Regions from separate parts of the Williamsia sp. z71 genome, predicted to be linked through region 1. Evidence: predicted binding sites of a transcription regulator. Region 1 holds the regulator's gene; each other region holds the start of a gene.

What was found. The regulator LexA, encoded in region 1, represses DNA repair genes until DNA is damaged. The targets are predictions, from matches to a motif close to CGAACANNTGTTCG.
Region 2: a site for LexA is predicted at 1,233-1,246, ahead of AC51GR_RS11545 (HNH endonuclease signature motif containing protein). Genes of this name have one in related genera too.
Region 3: a site for LexA is predicted at 1,524-1,537, ahead of AC51GR_RS16880 (HNH endonuclease signature motif containing protein). Genes of this name have one in related genera too.

The regions. Positions count from the first base shown of each region.
Region 1 is NZ_JCANWX010000005.1:191,758-195,035, reverse strand. It holds gene AC51GR_RS13940 (acyl-CoA dehydrogenase family protein) at 1-833, shown strand, start outside; gene lexA (transcriptional repressor LexA) at 947-1,666, opposite strand; gene AC51GR_RS13930 (LysM peptidoglycan-binding domain-containing protein) at 1,855-2,361, shown strand; gene nrdR (transcriptional regulator NrdR) at 2,452-2,901, shown strand; gene hrpA (ATP-dependent RNA helicase HrpA) at 2,916-3,278, opposite strand, start outside.
Region 2 is NZ_JCANWX010000004.1:178,720-181,997, reverse strand. It holds gene AC51GR_RS11545 (HNH endonuclease signature motif containing protein) at 1-1,171, opposite strand, end outside; gene AC51GR_RS11540 (TetR family transcriptional regulator) at 1,321-1,968, opposite strand; gene AC51GR_RS11535 (vitamin K epoxide reductase family protein) at 2,070-2,696, opposite strand; gene AC51GR_RS11530 (TIGR03564 family F420-dependent LLM class oxidoreductase) at 2,827-3,278, shown strand, end outside.
Region 3 is NZ_JCANWX010000006.1:358,395-361,672, reverse strand. It holds gene AC51GR_RS16890 (ABC transporter substrate-binding protein) at 1-672, shown strand, start outside; gene AC51GR_RS16885 (FMN-dependent NADH-azoreductase) at 775-1,413, opposite strand; gene AC51GR_RS16880 (HNH endonuclease signature motif containing protein) at 1,599-3,182, shown strand.

The DNA of each region.
Region 1 (3,278 bases):
CCGACGAGCAGAAGGCGCGCTGGCTTCCCGGGTTCACCTCCGGTGAACTCATCACCGCCATCGCGATGACCGAGCCCGGAACCGGTTCAGACCTGCAGGGCATCAAGACCACCGCCAAGAAAGACGGCGACCACTGGGTGCTCAACGGATCGAAGACCTTCATCACCAACGGCATAAACGCCGACCTGGTGATCGTGGTCGCACGTACCGACCCGGAGGCCGGCGCGAAAGGCTTCAGCCTGCTGGTCGTCGAACGCGGTATGGAAGGCTTCGAACGCGGCCGCAACCTCGACAAGGTCGGCATGAAGGCACAGGACACCGCCGAGCTGAGCTTCGACAACGTCCGAGTGCCCGCCGAGAACCTGCTCGGTGAAGAGGGTCTCGGCTTCATCTACCTTATGCAGAACCTGCCGCGCGAACGGCTGTCGATTGCGGTGGTCGCTGCTGCCGCGATGGAGCAGGTGCTGGAGACCACCATCCAGTACGCCAAGGACCGCAAGGCTTTCGGGCGTTCGATCGGCAACTTTCAGAACACCCGGTTCCTGCTGGCCGAGCTGTCCACCTCGACCACGACGACCCGCGTCTTCGTCGATCACTGCATCGGTCTGCTCAACGAGAAGAAACTGACCGTCCCCGACGCCGCGATGGCCAAGTACTACGCGACCGAGAACCAGGTGCACCTGGTCGACCGGTGCCTGCAGCTGCACGGTGGGTACGGCTACATGCGTGAATACTCGGTCGCCAAGGCGTTCCTCGATTCTCGCGTGCAGACCATCTACGGCGGAACGACCGAGATCATGAAGGAAGTGATCGGCCGCAGCCTCGGGGTCTGACCCCAGGATCTGATCGCTCACCGCCTCGAACGCGAAAGGCGGGGTGTACCGGAAGGTTCCGGTACACCCCGCCTTTTGTACTGTCTGGGGATGATCTGCCTACGACCGGCAGGTCAGAGTCGGCGCATCACGGTGACGACCTTGCCCAGGATGACGGCGTCGTTGCCCGGGATCGGATCGAACACCGGGTTGTGGGGCATCAGCCACACCGCGTCCTTGGTCCGTTTGAACGTCTTGATCGTGGCGTCACCGTCGATCATCGCGGCGACGATGTCGCCGTTGTCGGCCACATTCTGCTGGCGTACGACCACCCAGTCGCCGTCGCAGATGGCGGCGTCGATCATCGATTCGCCGACGACCTTGAGCAGGAACAGCGAACCCTCGCCGACCAGCTCCTTGGGGAGAGGGAAGACGTCTTCGACGGCTTCTTCGGCCAGGATCGGCCCGCCGGCGGCGATCCGGCCGAGCACCGGGACGAACGTCGGCGTGGGCATGGATTCGTCCGGTGTCTGGACCTGACCGGCCGCGGTGGCCGGGTTGAGGTCGGTGTCCTGGATGTTCACCGCGCGGGGCCGGTTGTTCTCGCGCTGCAGGAAACCCTTGCGTTCGAGGGTGCGGAGCTGGTGGGCGACCGAAGACGTCGAGGTCAGGCCCACCGCGTCGCCGATCTCCCGGATGCTCGGCGGGTAGCCGCGTTGGCGGACCGAGGTACGGATGACCTCGAGAACTGCTTTCTGGCGAGGGGTCAGTGAGCCCTCGGCGAGTGGTTCGGTGGCGACCACAGTGGTCGCGGCCCCGTCCGCCGGTGTCGGGGGCTGGGTTGTATCGGCCATCAGGTCCTCCAGTTCATGCGGTGTCGGGCGGGGTCCATGGGACAAAGATAGTGCAAATGGTCACAAGTCTCAAACATTTGTTCGAGAAGGCGTGGCGCTTTGTCGGAGGCCCGTGATACAAATCGAACACTCTTTCAATCGAACGAGTGATCGAATAGGGATTGAACCGATGACCGAGGACTGAACCCATGACTGCAGCCACCACCATCACCCGGCCGGCCACAGCTCGGCCTGTTCACCACCCCGAGAGCGATACCGCCACGCGCACCACGCGCCCGGTACGGCCCTCGGACACGACCCGCCCCGCCGGTCGCCGACTGTCCGCGCAGCGCCGCGTGGCCGTCTCCTGTGCCGCATCGCGTAACTCCGAGCAGCGGATACCGACCGAACGTGAGATGGTTTTCGTCCGTAGGCGCGCCTGGGCGGGCGCGGCGGTCACCGGCGTGGGGCTGATGCTGGTGGTCGCCTTCATGACGTTCTTCGGCGGAGTCATACAGCAGTCGAGCGATCCGGCCCGGCTGGGCACCGAGGTCGTCCGCGTCCAGTCGGGGGAGTCGTTGGGCGCCATCGCATCACGTATCGCCCCCGAGATGCCGACCGAGACCGTGGTCGCGAAGATCATGGAGCTCAATGCAATGAACAACTCGGCACTGTCGGTGGGTCAGGCATTGGTCACCCCGGTCTACGCGAGGTAGACGGTGGAGGGGCCGCGATCACGGACGGTATCCTCGAAGGCAGAGTGTCTGGTCAATCCGCCCAGGCCGTCGACTGTCGAGGGATCGTGCATGCATTGCCCGTTTTGCAAGAACGAGGACACCCGCGTAGTCGATTCGCGAGTGGCGGACGAGGGGCAGGCCATCCGTCGTCGCCGTGCCTGTTCGCAGTGTGCACGCCGCTTCACCACGGTCGAGACCGCGGTGCTCTCGGTGGTCAAGCGGACCGGCGTCACCGAACCCTTCAGCCGCGAGAAGGTCATGCGCGGCGTCCGCCGCGCCTGCCAGGGCCGTTCGGTGGATGACGACAAGTTGCAGCATCTCGCGCAGCAGGTGGAAGAAGCCGTGCGGGCATCGGGTTCGGCGGAAGTCCCCGCCAACGAGGTAGGTCTGGCCATCCTCGGCCCGCTCCGGGAACTCGACGAGGTCGCCTACCTTCGATTCGCCTCGGTCTACCGGTCATTCGACTCGGTGGACGATTTCCAGAAAGAAATCGACGACCTCAGGTCGAGCAAGTCCTGACGACACCCCGCGGCCTAACGCAGGTCGCGGATCGCCTTGATGGCACGCTTTTCTGAAATCGGGTATGCGGTTCGGAGCTGTTGAGCGAACAGTCCGACTCGTAATTCCTCCACTATCCAGCCCGCCGCCTCGCTGACCGCATCGCGACGTTCCGGTGGAATCGTCCGCAGGTGGTCGGTCCACGCGGCCACCACGCGGTCGATGGCTGCCATCGACGCGGAATCCCGTGCAGCCGAGGCGGGTAGCTGTTCCAGCCGGGCCAGCGCAGCATCGAGGTAGCGCGGGATCTCGGCGAGATGTTCGGCACCGGTGGCCGAGATGAACCCATCGAAAACAAGCTCCGCGAGTTGATCCCGCACGTCGTCGGCTGCGTCGGA
Region 2 (3,278 bases), on a different contig from region 1:
GATGCGAACACCCCCGATCCCGGACGAACAACGCCAACCGTTGCCCCTTCTGCGCGGTCCGTTTGGTCCGGCCGAGATACAACACCTCAGCGGAGTGGTCAGCGAACACGGCCAGATATTTGTCCGACCGGGCTGCCAGATTCAGGGCCTCTTTGACCGGAATATCGACTCCCGACGCCGTTCGGGCGATCCCCGCGCACTCGTCAAGCTGCTGCTTGGTCATCGTGACGATCAACTGGGCCGGCAAACCCCGATGCGACTTCCCCAGCAGATTGCACTCCAAAATCGTCTTGAGGATCGCCTTGAGCGCGTCGTGGAATTGTTGGCCTTTCGAGCGGGTATCGCGTTCGGCCGCAGCTCTGACCAGCTCGTTGTCCTGTTTCGGATCATCACTGGCTCCGGTCGGCGAGTTGGGGTCGGCTGGATTGTTCATCCCCGGTGCCGCCCACACGTCCATCACCGTCCTCAACAGGGCGAGGGTTTCGGGGTCGAGGGTGCCGGTGATCTTGGCCATCAGATCCACACCCTGATCCCCGATACCCATCGACCGTTTACGGGCCCGATCCGAATCGTCGGTCAACCGGCCATCAGGGTCGACCCGGGCCAACACCGCGCGGCCGGCCGCGGTCAACTGGGTGGGATCTTGGCCGACGGCCTCTTCGGTCATCCAGTGATCGACCACGTCATAGACTGCCGGATCCGAGGCCGACGGGATCTGTTTGCGCACATCGAGCATGACATCCATGTGCGCCGCCCCGATCAAGCCTTTCGACCATGCCTGCTCGGCGGCAGGGCATTTCGGCGCCAACTCTTCACCCTGCATCGTATGGAATCGGCCGACCGCCTCCAGGGCCCGGATCCGGGACATGGTTTGCCCTTTGGTCAGCCGCAACTCGCTACGGGTGAAACCGAACAGTGACGAATATCCGGCTTCGGTAAACGATGACCGATCCGAGACCCGCAACAGGTGACGCAACCCGGTGAACTCGACCTTACGGGCGATCCGTTCATGCACCCGCACAAGCTCATTGACTTCCGCGCCAGACATATCGGAATCAGCGCAGTCCGCGATATCGGCAACGAGCAACTCCAACTCGAGGTACTTGCGCACCAGTACCGGAACCGGCGAGGAATCAACCGCAGAGTCAACAGGTGGATCGTCAGTCATCATGCCCCCCAGCACATCTGATCAAAACGCTTACGATCAGGATACACCGGAAATCCCAATGTGTCGAATGTTTGTTCGAGTAACAGGCTCTGTGCTTGAGCACCCCTGCGCGGCAACGTGTTGCGCACGGGGCTGGGCAATCGCGCAGTCGGTCAGCGGGGTTCGAGGCCTCTCATCACGCCGGCCACGTACTGGTCGAGTGCGTGGGGATCCTGTGGTCCTTCGTGACTCACGGTCAGGTAGGCGTAGAGGCCGAGGAAGAAAAAGAGTGCGCTGTGTGCGGGGTCGACGTCGGCATGGATCTCACCACGATCGCGGGCCTGTTCGATCTGCGTGATGACCAGTTCGATGACGGACAGTCCCTTGGCGGGGGCGGGATCGAGCTGTGGTCGGGTGGGGGAGAAGTAGAGGGCCAGGACGTCCCGGAACAGCTTCTTTCCCAGCCTGCGCTTCGCTGATTTCGTCAGGCGGACGGTCTCATAGAACACTGCGGACAAATCGGTCGACTTGGCGATGAATCGCTCGAGATCTCGTGCTGCCCTGGCAACCTCGGCGTTCTCGATCTCGATGAGTACGTGCTCTTTGCTGGGGAAATGGAAGTAGAACGTGCCGCGTGCGACGCCTGCTGCAGCCACGATGGCACCGACATCCGCGTCGGCCACGCCGGTTCGTTTGAACTCGGCCACCGCTGCATCGAAGATCCGTCGACGTGTCTCGAGGCGCTGTGCCGCACGCCCATTCGGCTTGTCCGGGGTCGGTGGTTCTGGTTTCTTCTCCGCAGCGTTGCCTTGACCCGTCATCTGTCCGAGTCTAGGTTGCGATCACGCGTGTGCGGTTGTTCTCCACCGCGAACCCGATCGCGGTGGTGGTCTGATCTGGGCGGGCGCTTGACCGCTCGGTATCAGATCAGCGTCGACCAGTACCACCAGAAATGCTGTCCGATCAGGCCGGCGATCACGAGAATCCACACGACCGGGATCAATGAATGGATGCTCAGGGCCGCGTTCACCATCGTCCGCCCGAAACCGTCGGGGATGTGGTCGTCGGCATTGCGCAGGCTCACGTAGCAGAAGGCAACGATGGTCACGACCCAGACGACCATGCAATACGGGCACAACGCGTCGATGCGGTAAAGGCTCTGGAAGATAAGCCAGTGCACGAAGACGACGCCGGCGGTCAGTCCGACCTGCATGCCGAGCATCACCAGGGCAGATGGTTTACGTCCCATCATGACGGCGATCGCCAGCAGGGCCGAGAATCCGATGAGTCCGATCAGCGAGTTCGGAAAGCCGAAGAGCGCCGCCTGGGACGTGTCCATGATCGAGCCGCAATTCAATACCGGGCTGATATCGCAACTGGTCACGTAGTCCGGGTTCGCCGTCAGCTCGAACTTCTCGACGGTCAAGGTGAACGACGCCGCCAGCCCGAGGACCGCGCAGATGCCGAGGATCCAGGGGAGTAGTCGAGGGAACAGGACCGGTGGTGCGTCGTCGGTGCTGTCCGAAGTGGACACGTCTGTCGCTGTCATCGCCACATCGCCTCGCCGTTCATGCCACGAATCTACGCTGACCTGCAGGCGAGCCGGTCGGGGTGCGGGGGGATGCCATACAGTCGTATAGGCTGGCGGGATCACCTTCAACAGGCAGGTTGGCAGAGTTATGCGAATTGGATTGACCGGCGGGGCTTCGTCGACAGACAAGATTGTCCAGCAGGCCGAGCGGGCCGAGGCGGACGGTTTCACCTCCCTCTGGTACGCCAGCACCGTCGCGGGTGATCCCCTTGCCGCACTGGCGGTGGCGGGCCGGTCCACCTCCTCGATCGAGCTGGGAACCGCTGTCCTCCAGACCTATCCGATCCATCCACTGCTGCAGGCCAACCGTGTTGCCGCGGTCGCCGAGGCGATGGGACGACCCGGTTTCACCCTGGGGTTGGGGCCGTCCCACGGACCTCTCATCGAGGACGTCTACGGGCTGTCGTACGAGCGACCCGGGCGCAATACCGAGGAGTACATCCAGATCATCGCCGCGCTGCTGCACGGCGAGGACGTCGATTTCCGTGGAGACGACTGGACCGCCAAGAGTGCAGGCCGGATGACAGCGGTCAAACATCA
Region 3 (3,278 bases), on a different contig from region 1:
TCATATCCTCCGACAGGGATTGCCGACTGGACGCCCTATGCCCAAGCCATCAAGAACAAGGGCGTGAAGGGTCTGTTCTTCTATGGGGTGCCCGAGCAGTTGGCAAAGCTCGAAAGTTCGCTTACCGACATGGATTACAAGTTGGATTGGATCAACCCGGGTAACAATGCGTACAACGATTCGTTCATCGAGGCATTGGGTACGTCGGCCGGCGAACAGAATAATGTAGTGGAACTCGGCGGAGTTGCGCCGTTGGAGAGTGCAGACGAGGTGCCGGCGATGCAGCAGATCCATGACCTCTACAACCGCTATGCGCCCGACGCAGAATTGACGTTGCCATCGATTAAAGCATTCTCTTCGTGGCTGCTGTTCGCCAAGTCGGCGGCAAGCTGTGGGGATGATCTGACGCGTACCTGTACCTATGAGGCAGCCGTCAAAGAAACGGCGTGGACGGGTGGTGGCCTCACCGCGCCGATCGATCTGACGCCGGGCGCTGCGCCGTCACCCTGTTTCAACGTCGAGCAGGTGACGCCGGACGGCTGGATGGCCGCGGACTTCAAACCTGACAATGGTCCGTATCGCTGTAACATTCCGGCCTTCAAGTATCAGAATGACTACGGCAAGGCGATGACACTCGCTGATGTCGGCAAAACCATGGCCGACATCAAGTAGGAGCCGTCACCGGGTAGCGACACCAAAAGTCCTGCCCGGTGACGAACGCCCGTCATGAGGTTGCTGCGCCGGCTCCGTAGGCGATTTATGGCTGGCCGCCACTCAAATCTGTTGTGCGATCTCGACAACTCTGTCACGGGCGGCGGCCGCAGAGGTGGTGGCCTGTTCGGTGAACGGATCCAGAGCCGGGATCCGTCCGACGAGAGTGAGATCCGACGTCACCACCTCGACTTTCATACCCAGAGCCACACCGAGGACCTGCATGAGCGGGGGAACGGTGTGGTCAAGACCTTCGTCGTTCGACCCGGGTCCGTATGTCAGGCCACGTGATGAGATGACCACCACGGGAATCCCGGCGAATGGCTGATCGGCAGTGTCGTACGGCGCGGTGGTCCCAAGAACGTGGATGTGGTCGACCCAGGCCTTGAGCGTCGAGGGAATCGACCAGTTGTACATCGGTGCGCCGATGACCACCGCATCCGCGGCGGATATCTCCGCGATCAGTTCAGCCTGCAGCGCTTCTGCTTCCGGCGCGACATCCTCGATATCAACCCGGAGTCGCGGGGCGTAATGCAATCCGGCATCGGAAATGTGCGGCACCGGCTGTGCATGCAGATCTCGGTACGTGACCGTCCGTTCTTCTCCGCGTCCGAGCCACGTGGTGGCAAAGAGTCCGGTCAGCTCGCGGGAGACCGACGTCTTCGGATTGGCGGACGAATCGATGTGCAGCAACGTTGGCATCTGATCATTCTGCACCAGCGCTCGGGTAACGGATCGGACCGCGTGTCCGACACGCGCAAGGCGTTGTCCCACAGGTGGTTTGTCAAAGCAGGACACCTAAACCCGTTGCTCGAACAAACATTCGACAGATTAAGATTTCCGGTGTATTCTGATCGTAAGCGTTTTGATCAGATGTGCTGGGGGGCATGATGTCTGACGATCCACCTGTTGACTCTTCGGTTGATTCCTCGCCGGTTCCGGTACTGGTGCGCAAGTACCTCGAGTTGGAGTTGCTCGTTGCCGATATCGCGGACTGCGCTGATTCCGATATGTCTGGCGCGGAAGTCAATGAGCTTGTGCGGGTGCATGAACGGATCGCCCGTAAGGTCGAGTTCACCGGGTTGCGTCACCTGTTGCGGGTCTCGGATCGGTCATCGTTTACCGAAGCCGGGTATTCGTCACTGTTCGGTTTCACCCGTAGCGAGTTGCGGCTGACCAAAGGGCAAACCATGTCCCGGATCCGGGCCCTGGAGGCGGTCGGCCGGTTTCACACGTTGCAGGGGGAGGAGTTGGCGCCGAAATGCCCTGCCGCCGAGCAGGCCTGGTCACGCGGTTTGATCGGGGCGGCGCATATGGATGTCATGTTGGATGTGCGTAAGCAGATCCCGTCGGCCTCTGATCCGGCAGTCTATGACGTGGTCGATCATTGGATGACCGAAGAGGCCGTCGGCCAAGATCCCACCCAGCTGACCGCCGCCGGTCGCGCGGTGTTGGCCCGGGTCGACCCTGATGGCCGATTGACTGATGATTCCGATCGGGCCCGTAAACGGTCGATGGGTATCGGGGTTCAGGGGGTGGATCTGATGGCCAAGATCACCGGCACCCTGGACCCGGAAACCCTGGCCCTGTTGAGGACGGTGATGGATGTGTGGGCGGCGCCGGGGATGAACAACCCGGCCGACCCCAACTCGCCGACCGGAGCCAGTGATGACCCGAAACAGGACAAAGAGCTGATCAAGGCTGCTGCTGAGCGTGATACCCGTTCGAAGGGCCAACAATTCCACGACGCGCTCAAGGCGATCCTGAAAACCATTCTGGAGTGCAATCTGCTGGGCAAGTCGCATCGTGGTTTGCCGGCCCAGTTGATCGTCACGATGACCAAGCAGCAGCTTGACGAGTGTGCGGGGATCGCCAGAACGGCGTCGGGAGTGGACATTCCGGTCAACGAGGCCCTGAATCTGGCCGCCCGGTCGGACAAATATCTGGCCGTCTTCGCTGACCACTCCGCTGAGGTGTTGTATCTCGGCCGGACCAAACGGACCGCCCAAAAAGGTCAACGGTTGGCGTTGTTCGTCCGGGATCGAGGCTGCTCGCATCCTGGCTGTACCAATCCGGCGACCTGGGTCGAGGCCCATCACCTACTTGCCTGGATCAACGGGGGCCTGACCGACATCAACATGATGGGATCAGCCTGCCCGCCGCACCACAAACTCATCGGTGACGGACCGCATCAGTGGCAGACGATCATGATCACCGAAGGCCCCGATGCAGGCCGGGTCGGGTGGATACCGCCGGCGTCGGTGGATCCGGAAAGAAAACCGCGGGTCAACCGGGCCCAGCATGTCAATGAAACCCTCGCAGCAGCCTGGCAGAAAGTCCTGGCCGACCGCCAGGACTCACTCGCACAACACCGACAAAAACTCTCCCGCGATCACGACAACTCCAAATCCGAACTCGATCCGGAATCAGGGCCCGACGCGGACTTCATCAATCCTGACCGGGTCGAATAGTCATCAACTCGAACACATGTTTCGTGATCGCGAGCGTCCCGCTGCGGTGATTCGGATACGAATAGCGGCAGGCCCCTGCGAATTTGTGAAATCGCA